3 regions of the Bradyrhizobium sp. 192 genome follow, and region 2 is predicted to be linked to each of the others. Evidence: predicted binding sites of a transcription regulator. Region 2 holds the regulator's gene; each other region holds the start of a gene.
What was found. Region 2 encodes PhoB, which activates phosphate uptake and scavenging genes when phosphate is short. Its sites were predicted from a motif close to TGTCATNNANCTGTCAT; they were not measured.
Positions count from the first base shown of each region.

Region 1 (4,375 bases), 170 kb from region 2:
GTTTCGTCGGTGCCGGCGGTATCGGACAGGAGCTCATCGTCGCGATCCGCAAGTTCTACTACTCCGATGTCAGTGCCATTCTCGTGACGATCATCGTCACGGTCTTCCTGATCGACATCACGACCGGCTGGGTGCGCGGCCGACTGTTCGGCAAGGAGGCGCGAACGTGAGCAAGCCGCCCGAAGTTGATGCCGCGCAGATGCGCGCGCGCTATCCCGATGTGTTCGAGCGGCCGGCTGCGGCGCAGCTCGCGACGCCGGCAATGATCGTCGCGGCGTTCGCGATTTTCATCTATGGCCTCGTCGACCTCGATTTTTCGCCGTCACGGCTCTTCAACGGCCTCAGCCAGCTCGGCTGGATCAGCATGATGATGATCCCGCCCGATCCCGGCTCCTCGCTGCCGCTATATCTGAAGGCGATGGGCGAAACGCTCTCGATTGCGCTGCTCGGCACCACGCTGGCTGCGCTGTTCGCGCTTCCGGTCAGCCTGTTTGCCGCGCGCAACGTGGTGCCGTCGGTCATCCTGCGTTTCCCGGTCCGCCGCTTCCTGGATTCGATCCGCGGCGTCGACACGCTGATCTGGGCGCTGGTGTGGATCAACGTCGTCGGGCTCGGCCCGTTCGCCGGCGTGCTCGCCATCGCGGTGTCGGATTTTGGCGCCTTCGGCAAGCTGTTCTCCGAGGCGATCGAGGGTGCCGACCAGAAGCAGGTCGAAGGCATCCGCGCTTCCGGCGGCAGCGCGCTGCACGAGATCCGTTTCGGCCTGCTGCCGCAGGTGCTGCCCGTCATCGCCGGCCAGGTGCTCTATTTCATCGAATCCAACACCCGCTCGGCCACCATCATCGGCATCGTCGGCGCCGGCGGCATCGGCCTTCAGCTCGCCGAGCAGATCCGCGTGCTGGAATGGCAGAAAGTGTCGTTCCTGATCCTGATGATTTTGGTCGCGGTGGCCGCGATCGATTTCATCTCGGGCAAGCTGCGCTTTGCGATCATTGGGCGCAGGGCGGTGGCTTAGTTGCAGCTGCCGTAGGGTGGGCAAAGCGAAGCGTGCCCACCACGTCAACTCAGCTATCGGGGAGAGATGGTGGGCACGGCGCAAGTGCGCCTTTGCCCACCCTACGAGTCCTGCGTGGTCGATTGCTCACCCGTTCTCCACCAAAAACTCCACGCGCTCCGCCGCGAACCGCGAATGCTTGGTCATCAGCGGCTTGCCCTCGAGATCATGGTCGGTCGCGTCGACCACCAGGATCGGCCGTCCGAGTGCCAGGTCGAGCCGGGCCGCGTCGGTAGCGTCGACGATGCCGGCCGTGATCCTCGTCGCGCCGCGGCGATAGTCGCGCACGCCGTAATGTTCCAGCAGCTTCGTCATCGAGCGCGTCGCCGCGAACACGGCGCCGGCGCCTGGAAACAATTCCGCCGACAGCCAGGTGGTGGAGACGCAGATCGGCGTGCGGTCGGCCAGCCTGATCGCCTCGATTCGCACCAGGGGCGCGCCGGTCTTCAAGCCGAGCTCGCGCGCCAGCTCACGGGTCGCGACATCGTCGGTCGCCTCGATCAACTGCCCGCGCGGCTCGCGGCCGCCGGCGCCGACGATCTCGGAGAATCGGGTGCGCGAACGCAGGGGATAGGCGAGCTTCTGCGCCTCGACATAGGTTCCGCTGCCGCGCTCGGCACGCACGAGGCCGCGCTCGGCAAGGGCTGCCAGCGCGCGCCGCACGGTGTGGCGGTTCACCCGATAGGTTTCGGCGATCTCCATCTCGCCCGGCAATTTGTCGCCGGCCGCGAAACGGCCGTCGGCGATGCCGCGCTCGATGCCGTCGGCAACGAGGCGCCATAGCGCGACGCCCGAGGAGGCGGTGTCCTGCATGCTCATGTCGCGGCAACCTACTCCAGAAATCACAGCTTTGTCACGAAACAGTCATGGCGCTCCCTTATGAAGTTGTCTATTATCATAGACAACTTCGATGCGGCAAGTTCGGTCGGAAAGTCGGTGGATCAGGTGACCCAGCACAACAACCAGCAAGCCCAGCGCCAGGCCGCCATGGCCGTGCTGGCGCACGCGGAGGCGGGCGAGATCGCCGCCCGCCTCCGCGACTTCGTCCTGCCGGCCCATCAGGATTTGCGCGCGCCGGAGAACGGCCTCGTCATGCTGCGCGGCAGGGTCGGCGGCGACGGCGCGCCGTTCAATCTCGGCGAAGCGACAGTGTCGCGCGCGGCGGTGCGGCTGGCGAGCGGCGAGGTCGGGTTCGGCTACACGCTCGGGCGCGACGGCGAGAAGGCGCGGCTGATCGCGCTGTGCGACGCGCTGGTGCAGTCCCGGGATTTTAGCGCGGCGGTGGAGCGGGACGTTATCGCCCCGTTGCGTGAGCAGCTTATGACGGGCCGCAAGCAGGCGGCGGCGGAGACCGCCGCGACGAAGGTTGATTTCTACACCATGGTGCGCGGTGAGGGGTGAGATCATGACCACGATTGCGGAATTGCCGCCCGGTTTCGTCGACAAGGTGCTGTCGGCGCAATCGACCTTTCGCTCGGTGATGGACGCGATGGCGCGGCCGGGCTCGGTCCAGCGCATTGTCCCGATGGCTGGAGCGCCCGATACGATGATGCGCGGCACCGCCGCGATCGCTTTGACGCTGTTCGATCACGACACGCCGCTCTGGCTCGACGCGCGGATGGCGGAGAGCCCGGAATTGGTGAAATGGCTGAAATTCCACACCGGCGCGCCGGTGGTGCAGGATTCCTCGATTGCGAGTTTTGCGCTGATCAGTGACGGCGGTGCGCTGCCGCAACTCGAACGCTTCGCGCTCGGCACCAGCGAATATCCGGACCGGTCCACCACATTGATCCTGCAGGTCGACAGCCTCGACGCAGGCCGCAGTTTCGAGCTGCGCGGCCCTGGCATCGACGGCGTCGCGATGCTCAATGCGTCGGTCAAGCCGTTCGATCTGTTCGAGCGCCTGCACGTCAACGAGGCGCTGTTTCCGCGCGGCATCGATGTGGTGCTGGTCGCCGATGACGCATTGGTCGCGATTCCCCGCACCACGCGCATCGCGAGCAAGGGAAGCTAGAAGCATGTATGTCGCAGTCAAAGGCGGCGAACGCGCCATCGAGAACGCCCATCGCCTGCTCGCAGACAAGCGGCGCGGCGACCAAAACGTTCCGGAAGTCACGCTCGACCAGATCTCGGAACAGCTTGGGCTGGCGGTGGACCGCGTCATGAGCGAAGGCTCGCTCTATGACCGCGAGCTCGCGGCGCTGGCGATCAAGCAGGCGCGCGGCGACCTGATCGAGGCGATCTTCCTGGTTCGCGCCTTCCGCGCCACCTTGCCCCGTTTCGGTGCGAGCGAGCCGGTGGACACCGGTGCGATGCGGGTGCAGCGGCGAGTGTCCTCGACCTTCAAGGACATTCCGGGCGGCCAGATCCTCGGGCCGACCTTCGATTACACCCACCGCCTGCTCGATCCCGCGCTCGCGCAAGGCTTCGTGCCGGAGGCGCCGGCAACGGCTGATGCGTCGACGGCGCCGACGCCGCGCGTGACCGATATTCTCGGCCGCGATGGGCTGATCGAATCTTCGCCGCAGGCCGAAGAGGGTGCCAGCGTCGGCGATCTCACTCGCGAGCCGCTGAATTTTCCGGCGGATCGGGATCTGCGGCTGCAAAACCTCGCGCGCGGAGACGAGGGTTTTCTGCTCGCGATGGGCTATTCCACCCAGCGCGGCTACGGCCGCAACCATCCCTTCGCCGGCGAGATACGCTTTGGCGAGGTCGAGGTGGAGTTCTTGGCGGAAGACGCCGGCTTCGCCGTGCCGCTCGGCTCGATCGAGCTCACCGAGTGCCAGATGGTCAACCAGTTCAAGGGCTCTGCGACCGAAGCGCCGTGCTTCACCCGCGGCTATGGCCTCGCCTTCGGGCAGAGCGAGCGCAAGACCATGTCGATGGCGCTGGTCGATCGCGCCCTGCGCGCCCGCGAACTCGGCGAAGAGGCACTGGCCCCGGCGCAGGATGAAGAATTCGTGATGTCGCATTCGGACAACGTCCAGGCCACCGGCTTTGTCGAGCATCTGAAGCTGCCGCATTACGTCGACTTCCAGTCCGAGCTCGGCCTGCTCCGCAAGCTGCGCAAGGAATTCACCGATGCCCAGGCGCCTGACGCCATGAAGGAGGCCGCGGAATGAACGCGCCTACCTACAACTTCGCCTATCTCGACGAGCAGACCAAGCGGATGATCCGCCGCGCCATCCTGAAGGCGATCGCGATCCCCGGCTATCAGGTGCCGTTCGCCAGCCGCGAAATGCCGATGCCCTATGGCTGGGGCACGGGCGGCGTGCAGGTCACCGCCGCGATCCTCGGGCCCGCCGACGTGCTGAAGGTGAT
Region 1 covers NZ_CP064690.1:1,230,613-1,234,987, forward strand. The annotation lists gene phnE (phosphonate ABC transporter, permease protein PhnE) at 1-170, shown strand, start outside; gene phnE (phosphonate ABC transporter, permease protein PhnE) at 167-1,015, shown strand; gene phnF (phosphonate metabolism transcriptional regulator PhnF) at 1,142-1,873, opposite strand; gene phnG (phosphonate C-P lyase system protein PhnG) at 1,991-2,455, shown strand; gene phnH (phosphonate C-P lyase system protein PhnH) at 2,460-3,068, shown strand; gene IVB24_RS05800 (carbon-phosphorus lyase complex subunit PhnI) at 3,073-4,176, shown strand; gene IVB24_RS05805 (alpha-D-ribose 1-methylphosphonate 5-phosphate C-P-lyase PhnJ) at 4,173-4,375, shown strand, end outside.
Region 1: phnF (phosphonate metabolism transcriptional regulator PhnF) is a predicted target of PhoB. The motif match lies at 1,906-1,922, and genes of this name have one in related genera.

Region 2 (4,375 bases):
CCAACCGCGTCACGGCGTTCATCGGGCCGTCGGGCTGCGGCAAGTCCACCCTGCTGCGCATCTTCAACCGGATGTACGACCTCTATCCGGGCCAGCGCGCCACCGGCCAGCTGATGCTGGACCAGACCAACATCCTCGACCCCAAGCTCGACCTCAATCTGCTGCGCGCCCGGGTCGGCATGGTGTTCCAGAAGCCGACGCCGTTTCCGATGACGATCTACGAGAACATCGCTTTCGGCATCCGCCTCTACGAGAAGATCTCGAAGTCCGAGATGGACGACCGCGTCGAGAAGGCGCTGCGCGGCGGCGCCCTCTGGAACGAGGTCAAGGACAAGCTCAACGCTTCCGGCCTGTCGCTCTCCGGCGGCCAGCAGCAGCGCCTGTGCATCGCCCGCACCGTCGCGGTGCGCCCCGAAGTCATCCTGTTCGACGAGCCCTGCTCGGCGCTCGACCCGATCTCGACCGCCAAGGTCGAGGAGCTGATCCAGGAACTGTCCGAGAACTACACGATCGCGATCGTCACCCACAACATGCAGCAGGCCGCGCGCGTCTCCGACAAGACCGCCTTCATGTATCTCGGCGAGCTGATCGAGTTCGACGACACCAGCAAGATCTTCACGTCGCCGACTGACCGGCGCACGCAGGATTACATCACCGGCCGGTTCGGCTGAGGAGACGCGACATGGGTACCGAACATACCGCCAAGGCCTTCGACACCGACCTCCAGGAACTCACACGCCTGGTCGCCGAGATGGGCGGCATCGCCGAGCGCATGATCGTCGATTCCGTCGATGCGCTGATCCGCCGCGACGTCGCGCTCGGCCAGCGCGTCGTCACCATCGACGCCGATCTCGACGCGCTGCAGAAGCGCATCGAGGAACGCGCGGTGCTCACCATCGCCCGCCGTCAGCCGATGGCGGTGGATTTGCGCGAGATCGTCGGCGCGATGCGCGTCGCGACCGACCTCGAGCGCATCGGCGACCTCGCCAAGAACATGGGCAAGCGCGTCGCCGCGCTCGAGACCGACTTCCATCCGCTGAAACTGTTCCGCGGCCTCGAGCACATGACCGACCTCGTGCAGCAGCAGGTCAAGTCGGTGCTGGACGCCTATGCCGCCCACGATCTTCCGGCGGCGATGGCGGTGTGGAAGGGCGACGAGGAGGTCGATGCGATCTGCACCTCGCTGTTCCGCGAGCTCCTCACCTACATGATGGAGGATCCCCGCAATATCTCGTTCTGTATCCACCTGATGTTCTGCGCCAAGAACATCGAGCGGATCGGCGACCACGCCACCAACATCGCCGAGACCGTGTTCTACATGATCGAGGGCCAGGCGATCACCGACAAGCGGCCGAAGGGCGACATGACCACCTTCGCCACGGCGATCCCGAATACCTGAAGACTTTAAGGAGCGACGACACCATGGGCGCACGCATTATGGTGGTTGAGGACGAGGAAGCTCTCACCGAGCTGCTTCGCTACAACCTCGAAGGCGACGGCTATGACGTCGAGACGGTCATGCGCGGCGACGACGCCGACACCCGCCTCAAGGAGCACGTCCCCGATTTGATCGTGCTCGACTGGATGCTGCCGGGCCTGTCGGGCATCGAGCTGTGCCGGCGCCTGCGCACCCGGCCCGACACCAAGCAGCTGCCGATCATCATGCTCACCGCGCGCGGCGAGGAGAGCGAGCGGGTGCGGGGGCTTGCGACCGGCGCCGACGATTACATCGTCAAGCCGTTCTCGGTGCCGGAGCTCCTGGCGCGCGTGAAGGGCCTGCTGCGGCGCGCCAGCCCCGAGCGGCTCGCCACCGTGCTGGCCTATGGCGACATTGAGCTCGACCGCGACAAGCGCCGCGTGGCGCGCTCGGGCCGGCCGATCGATCTCGGCCCGACCGAATATCGCCTGCTGGAGTTCTTCCTGGAGCATCCCGGCCGCGTGTTCTCGCGCGAGCAGCTGCTCGACAGCGTCTGGGGCCGCGACATCTACATCGACGAGCGCACCGTCGACGTTCATATCGGCCGCCTGCGCAAGCTGCTCAATCTCGGCCGCGAGCAGGACCCGATCCGCACCGTTCGCGGCGCCGGCTACGCGCTGGACGATCGCTTCGCGAAGGCCGAGCAGGCGTAGGGGGTTGTGGGCTGCCATTTGGCGAGTTGTAGCCGCAATCTCAGCCGTCATCCCGGGGCGCGCGCAGCGCGAGCCCGGGATCTCCGCGCGAGCGCTTGCGCTCGTCGCGATAACCACAGGACGTAGTTTGGCGAAGACTCGGAGTGACCATCTCGCGCAACAACTGCGCCCTGTGGTTATGGATCCCCGCGTTCGCGGGGATGACACCGAGATTGTTGGACCGTCGTCGCGTGACAGCGCCGTCCTTAGTCAGCTAAATCCGCAAGCTCACCGCGGCCCCGGCTTAGGTGCTGCGCGCCGGCGATCGGCCGCCGGCTGATACGCCACGCGCGAGTGCTGGGCGCAGTAGGGCAGGCCGGACAGCGCCTTGCCGCCGCAGAAGAAGAAGTCCGGGCTGGAGGGATCGCCGACCGGCCAATGGCAGGTCGCCTCGTTCAGCTCGAGCAGCGACAGCCGCTGGCTCATCGGCACCACGTTGTCGTAGGTGACCGGCTCGGCCTCCACCTCGACCTCGAAGGCCTGGGCCAGCGCGGTGTTGCCGCGCGCGATGGGGCGGGTCACCCGCATCATGTGCTGTGCGGGGCGCGCCTTGCGCGGCCGGGGCGCGGCCGATGACGGGCTCTTTGCGCGGCCGGACAGACCGAGCCTGTGCACTTTGCCGATCACGGCATTGCGGGTCACATTGCCGAGCTCAGCTGCGATCTGGCTGGCCGAAAGTCCGGCCTCCCAGAGCTTTTTCAGCTGCTCGACGCGATCATCGGACCAGGTCAAAACCGTCATTGCACCCTTTCCCTCGTCGCGCGGCTGCCGTCCTGGCGCCCATGCGGCGATTGCTAAGCTTCGAAAAACCCGTGCCGCCAGAATCCCTTAAGGCTCGCCGGGCGCGACTGACGCCCGAACGTTTACGCCGGTACATGAGGACTCTTGAGATCAGAACCGCTGCACGAGATGTCGTATCTGACAATCCAAACGCTACAATATGGCGTGACTCCCGCGCAAGAGTCCGCCGACTCGCTTCCACATGTTCCGTGGTGAAATCCCGCAAAATCGGCACCGCAAGACTACGGATTCTGCGTTTCCCGAGGCTTTCCGGGCGGCATTGACACCCGTCTTGCCAGGCATAAGATAGTCCCGCGTGCCGCCCTTAAAAGGCGGCACGTTTCGTTTTCCGGGCCGGTGGATGGTGCGTTGCGCAATGCACGCGTCACATCGTCCGCAACATTCAAGTGACATCATGACGAACAGCGCAGCGCCGCATTTGCTCCCCGTTTTCGCGAGAGCCGACCTCGGCTTCGAGCGCGGTGAAGGCTGCTGGCTGATCGCGACCAATGGCGATCGCTATCTCGATTTCACCTCGGGCGTGGCCGTGAATGCGCTCGGCCATTGCCATCCGCATCTTATCAAGGCGCTGCAGGAGCAGGCGACGAAGCTCTGGCACATGTCGAACCTGTTCCAGAGCCCGGATGGCGAGAAGCTCGCCAACCGGCTCTGCCAGGAGAGCTTTGCGGACTTCGTGTTCTTCGGCAATTCGGGGGCCGAAGCGCTGGAGGGCGTGATCAAGCTGGTGCGCCACCATCACTTCTCCAAGGGACATCCGGAGCGCTATCGCATCATCACTTTCGAAGGCGCCTTCCACGGCCGCACGCTGGCGACGCTGGCTGCGACCGGCTCGGCAAAATATCTCGAAGGCTTCGGTCCGCCGATGGAAGGCTTCGACCAGGTGCCGCATGGCGACATCGAGGCCGTCAAGAAGGCGATCGGTCCGCACACCGCCGGCATCCTGATCGAGCCGATCCAGGGCGAGGGCGGCGTGCGCTCGGCAACGCCTGGCTTCCTCAAGGCGCTGCGCCAGCTTTGCGACGAGAAGGGCCTGCTGCTCGCCTTCGACGAGGTGCAGACCGGCATGGGCCGCAGCGGCGATCTGTTCGCCTATCGGCGCACTGGCGTCACGCCGGACGTGATGTCGCTGGCCAAGGCGCTCGGCGGCGGCTTCCCGATCGGGGCCATTCTGGCGACCGCGGATGCGGCCGCCGGCATGGGGCCCGGCTCGCACGGCTCGACCTTCGGCGGCAATCCGCTGGCGATCTCCGCGGCCAACGCCGTGCTCGACGTCATGCTCGCGCCCGGCTTTTTCGACCACGTGCAGAGAATGTCGCTGCTGCTGAAGCAGAAGCTTGCCTCCGTGATCGACCGCTATCCCGACATCGTCAGCGAGGTGCGCGGCGAGGGCCTGCTGATCGGCATC
Region 2 covers NZ_CP064690.1:1,059,860-1,064,234, forward strand. The annotation lists gene pstB (phosphate ABC transporter ATP-binding protein PstB) at 1-671, shown strand, start outside; gene phoU (phosphate signaling complex protein PhoU) at 683-1,399, shown strand; gene phoB (phosphate regulon transcriptional regulator PhoB) at 1,423-2,130, shown strand; gene IVB24_RS04915 (GcrA family cell cycle regulator) at 2,398-2,910, opposite strand; gene IVB24_RS04920 (aspartate aminotransferase family protein) at 3,365-4,375, shown strand, end outside.

Region 3 (4,375 bases), 3.2 Mb from region 2:
ACCACGGCGAACTCGTCGCCACCCAGTCGGGCCACGGTGTCGTTCTCGCCGACGGCGGCCGTCAGCCTGCGGCCGACCTCCTTCAGCAGCGCATCGCCGATGGGATGGCCGAGCGAATCGTTGATGTCCTTGAAGTGATCGAGATCGAGACAAAGCACCGCGAGCTGATCGCCCGACCTGGTCCGGCGCAGTCCCTGCTCGAGCTGCTCGTGGAACAGCACGCGGTTCGGCAGGCTTGTCAGCGCGTCATGGCGCGCCATGTGCGAGATCTTGGCCTGCGCCTCCAGCCATTCGGTGATGTCCTCGAAGGTCGCGACCCAGCCGCCGCTCTGCATCGGCTGGTTGACCACCCGAATGGAACGGCCGAACCGGTTGACGACGTCCGTCGTGGTGCGGCCCTCGCGCGCGTCGGCGACGAGGCGGGCGAAGAATTCATCGGCCTCGCCCTGCCACTCGCCCTTGGCCTGCTCCTCCCTGAGCACGTCGACCAGGAGGCGGCCGGTCAGCGCGACGTCGGTGCGACGAAGCATGGCCGCATAGCGCTCGTTGAACAGCATGATCTTGCCGTCGGCATCGAACATGCAAAGACCCTGCGACATGTTCTCGAGCGCCGTATCCAGCACCATCTGCTGGGCGCCCAGTTCGCCCCTCGCGCGGCGGTCGAGCAGCGCGGCCACGAGCGCGATCGCGATGATCGCAACCGCGGCGCTGGCGGTGAGGAAGGACAGCGAGGCCGGCGGAATCGAGAGGCCGCCGATCGCGAGCGTCGGATCCGGCGTCAGCACAACCGCGCCCATGGCGGTGAAATGATGCGCGACGATGGCGACCGTCAGCAGGACCATCGCCGTCAGTGCATGGAAGAGGTCGTCGCGTCGCACGGCCACGAGCAATGCAAGCGCCGCAAAGACGATACCCGACAGCACCGAGACGGCGACCGTGCTTCCGATCCAGTGCACCCGCGCCGGCATCTCCAGCGCCGCCATGCCGGTGTAATGCATCGCCGCGACACCGCTGCCGACGATGGCGCCGCCGAGAACGATCCACACCGCCCGCGAGGACGACACGGCAATGCTCAGCCCCACGAAGGTCACGGAGATCGCAAAGATCAACGACAGGATCGTCACTGGAATGTTGTAGGCACCGGCGCCGCCCGGTCCGTAGGCGAGCATCGCGATGAAATGCGTCGCCCAGATGCCGCAGCCGCTGACGGCCGCATCGAGGCCGAGCCAGGTCAGGCGTCCGACGCCCTGAGTCGCCCGCGCCCGGTGGAACAGGCTGATCGCGGCCGCGCTGGCAAGCAGACACACCGCGCCGGCGAGCACAACGAGCCGCCAATCGTGCTCGTCGGTGAGACAGTAGAGAACTTGATGCATTGCGGGCCCCTGATGGACCCGCACATGGCCTGACAATAATGGACAGGTGGTAACTGGCTACGCGCCAGCTTCGGCAATGGTGAACGGAAGCTGTGTCCATTCACTCGGATTGTTCATCCCGCCCGCGAACACCGGGACCGATCATGATGGACGGCTCCCGTGGTCAGGGAAACGCCGCGCGGATGACCGCGCGGCGTTTCGATCACGACACCTTCATTAGCTCGCCGCGCGCAGATTCACCTTGCTCTCGGCCAGTGCTGTCAGCTTCTGGTCGGTTGCCTTCTCCTCCTCAAGCGTCTTGGCGAGCACGCTGGCGCAGTCGTTGCGGCCGAGTTGCTTGGCCCAGGCGATCAGGCTGCCATAGCGCACGATCTCGTAATGTTCGGCGGCCTGCGCCGCGTTGATCAGGGCGGCGTCGAGCACCGCCTTGTCGGCGACTTCGCCGGCGGTCTCCTCGGCTTCCTCGATGATGCCGTCGATCGCCGGACAGTCGACTGCCTTTGCGGCGACGCCGTGCATCTTGAAGACCTCCTCCAGCCGCGCGACGTGCTGTTTCGTTTCCTCGAGATGCGTCAAAAAGCCCTGTTTCAACTGCGGATCGGTGGCCTTGCTGGCCATCTTCGGCAGCGCCTTGGTCAGCTGCTGCTCGGCGTAATAGATGTCCTGGAGCTGGTGCACGAACAGGTCGTTCATGGTCTTGATGTCTTTTGTGAACAGTCCCATCGTTCCGTCCTCTTCCGATTTCTGGAACACGAAGTCAGCGGCTTTGCCAGAAAGCCGCTTGTTCCGCCGTGTCCGGTTGCTGATGGGGCCCAACGAGCGCGCGGCATCGGCGTTCCAAAAAGACCCATATGGCTTGCGCTGGAACAATGCGGCCGGCGTCGGGATCGAAGATCGTGTCGACATACGACATGCGTGAGCCGGACCGGGCTCACGACTCATATGCTTAACGCGCCAGCGATGTGAACCGCGTATGACAAAGGGGCCGGTCCGGCGCAGAACCTATTGTTGTCAAGGGCTGCACAAGCCGCTGATTATGCCTTAAATGATCTGGATCATGCCTAGCGATCGATGCCTGCCTTTGGCCATGATCGCACCCGACCGGCCAATGTCTGGCCCGGACGGTCTTTGCCCCCGCCGGGAGGATGAATGCACGGACTGCTGCCAGCGCTGAAGCGCGGGTTCAAGAGATGGATCGGCTGGCGACGCCTTGGAGTTGCCGCGAGCATCTTCATCATCGCCTTCGCGATCACCTCGCTGGTGCGGACCCTCAAGGGCATCGATACCGGGGTCATCCTGACCGCGTTAACCGAGATTCCCCGCGGCAGCATCGGGCTGGCGGCGATCTGCGTGTTCTTCGCGTTCTGTACGCTGACCTTCTACGACTTTTTTGCACTGCGAACGATCGGCAAGAAGCACGTGCCGTACCGCATTGCGGCGCTCTCCAGCTTCACGTCCTATTCGATCGGCCACAACATCGGCGCCACGGTCTTCACCGGGGGCGCGATCCGCTTCCGGATCTATTCGGACTATGGGCTGAACGCGATCGACGTCGCCAAGATCTGCTTCCTGTCGGGCCTGACCTTCTGGCTCGGTAACATCTTCGTGCTGTCGATCGGCATGGCGATCCATCCCGATGCGGCATCCTCGATGGATCAGCTCCCCTCCTCGATCAACCGGCTGATCGCGCTCGGCGGGCTCGCCTCGATCGGCGCCTACCTGGTCTGGCTCGTGATGGGCGAGAAGCGGCGCGAGCTTGGCCAGAAGGGCTGGAAGGTGGTGCTGCCGTCGGCGCCGCTGACGTTGGTCCAGATCCTGATCGGGGTGGTCGATCTCGGCTTCTGCGCCACGGCGATGTACCTGCTGATGCCGGCCAACCCGCCGATCGACTTCATGTCGCTGGCCGTGGTGTTCATCCTGGCGACGCTGCTCGGCTTCGCCAGCCACGCCCCCGGCTCGATCGGCGTGTTCGATGCCGCCATGCTGCTGGCGCTGCCCGAATTCGGCCGCGAGCAGCTGCTGGCGACGCTGCTGGTGTTCCGCATCCTCTATTTCGTGATCCCGTTCGGCCTCGCCATCTCCATCATGGGCGCGCGCGAGCTCTGGATGAACGTGGTCGAGCCCTGGCAGGAGCGGCGGCGGCTGGCGGAGGCCTGCGCGCAGGCCAATCTGCCAAAGCAGGTGGCAGCAATGGAGCGCGAGCGGACGCTGCGGCAGGCCAGCAAGCGGTAGGCCACGATCTCGCCCCGGAGGGGTTGCAGGCGGCAGAGCAATGCTCTCTTATTTCCGCCTCAACTTTGCCGTTGAAGACGCGGGCCATGATCCCTTCATTCCTTCGCACCCTCTCCGCAGGCGCCCTGTTGCTTGCCGGGATTCTGATTGCCATGCCACCGGAGCGCGCCAGCGCTCAGGATTCCGGCGCCCTGCAGATCAATTGGGAGGTGCGCAACCGCTTCCGGCTGTTCCGCGAGGAGCGCGACTTCCTGCTCCATGTCGAGAACGCCCGCAACCGCAGCATCCTCGCCGCCGAGCAATCGCTGGAGCTCCAGAGCGAGGGCCGCGGCTGGGCCCGCAACATGGTCAATCGGCTCTGCATCGACCTGCAGGGCCGGGTCAACCAGCCCTGCACTCGCGACAATACCAAGGAAAACTACCTGACCCCGATCGACCATCCCGTCACCGTGCGCCTCGTCGGCGCGGTGCCGGTCGGCGCCACCTGCGCCTGGTCGTTCGACGACGGCGACGGGCCTCAGCAATCGACCTTCGACTGCGCCGAGCCGATCAATCTGCGCGTCCGCTACGGCAAGCAGACGGTCGCGACCGTCGACGTCTCCTCCGGCTCCGATCCGACCCAGCGCGTCCAGACCGAGATCCAGGTCCGCGACATCTTCGTCGCCGGCCTCGGGGACAGCATCGCCTCCGGCGAAGGCAATCCGGACCGGCCGCTGGCGCTGTCGGACGAAGGCTTTTGCTTCCGCTCCTATCTGGGCACCGCCGGCGCG
Region 3 covers NZ_CP064690.1:6,092,728-6,097,102, forward strand. The annotation lists gene IVB24_RS28590 (EAL domain-containing protein) at 1-1,373, opposite strand, end outside; gene IVB24_RS28595 (ferritin-like domain-containing protein) at 1,590-2,096, opposite strand; gene IVB24_RS28600 (YbhN family protein) at 2,523-3,605, shown strand; gene IVB24_RS28605 (hypothetical protein) at 3,692-4,375, shown strand, end outside.
Region 3: IVB24_RS28600 (YbhN family protein) is a predicted target of PhoB. The motif match lies at 2,336-2,352, and genes of this name have one in related genera.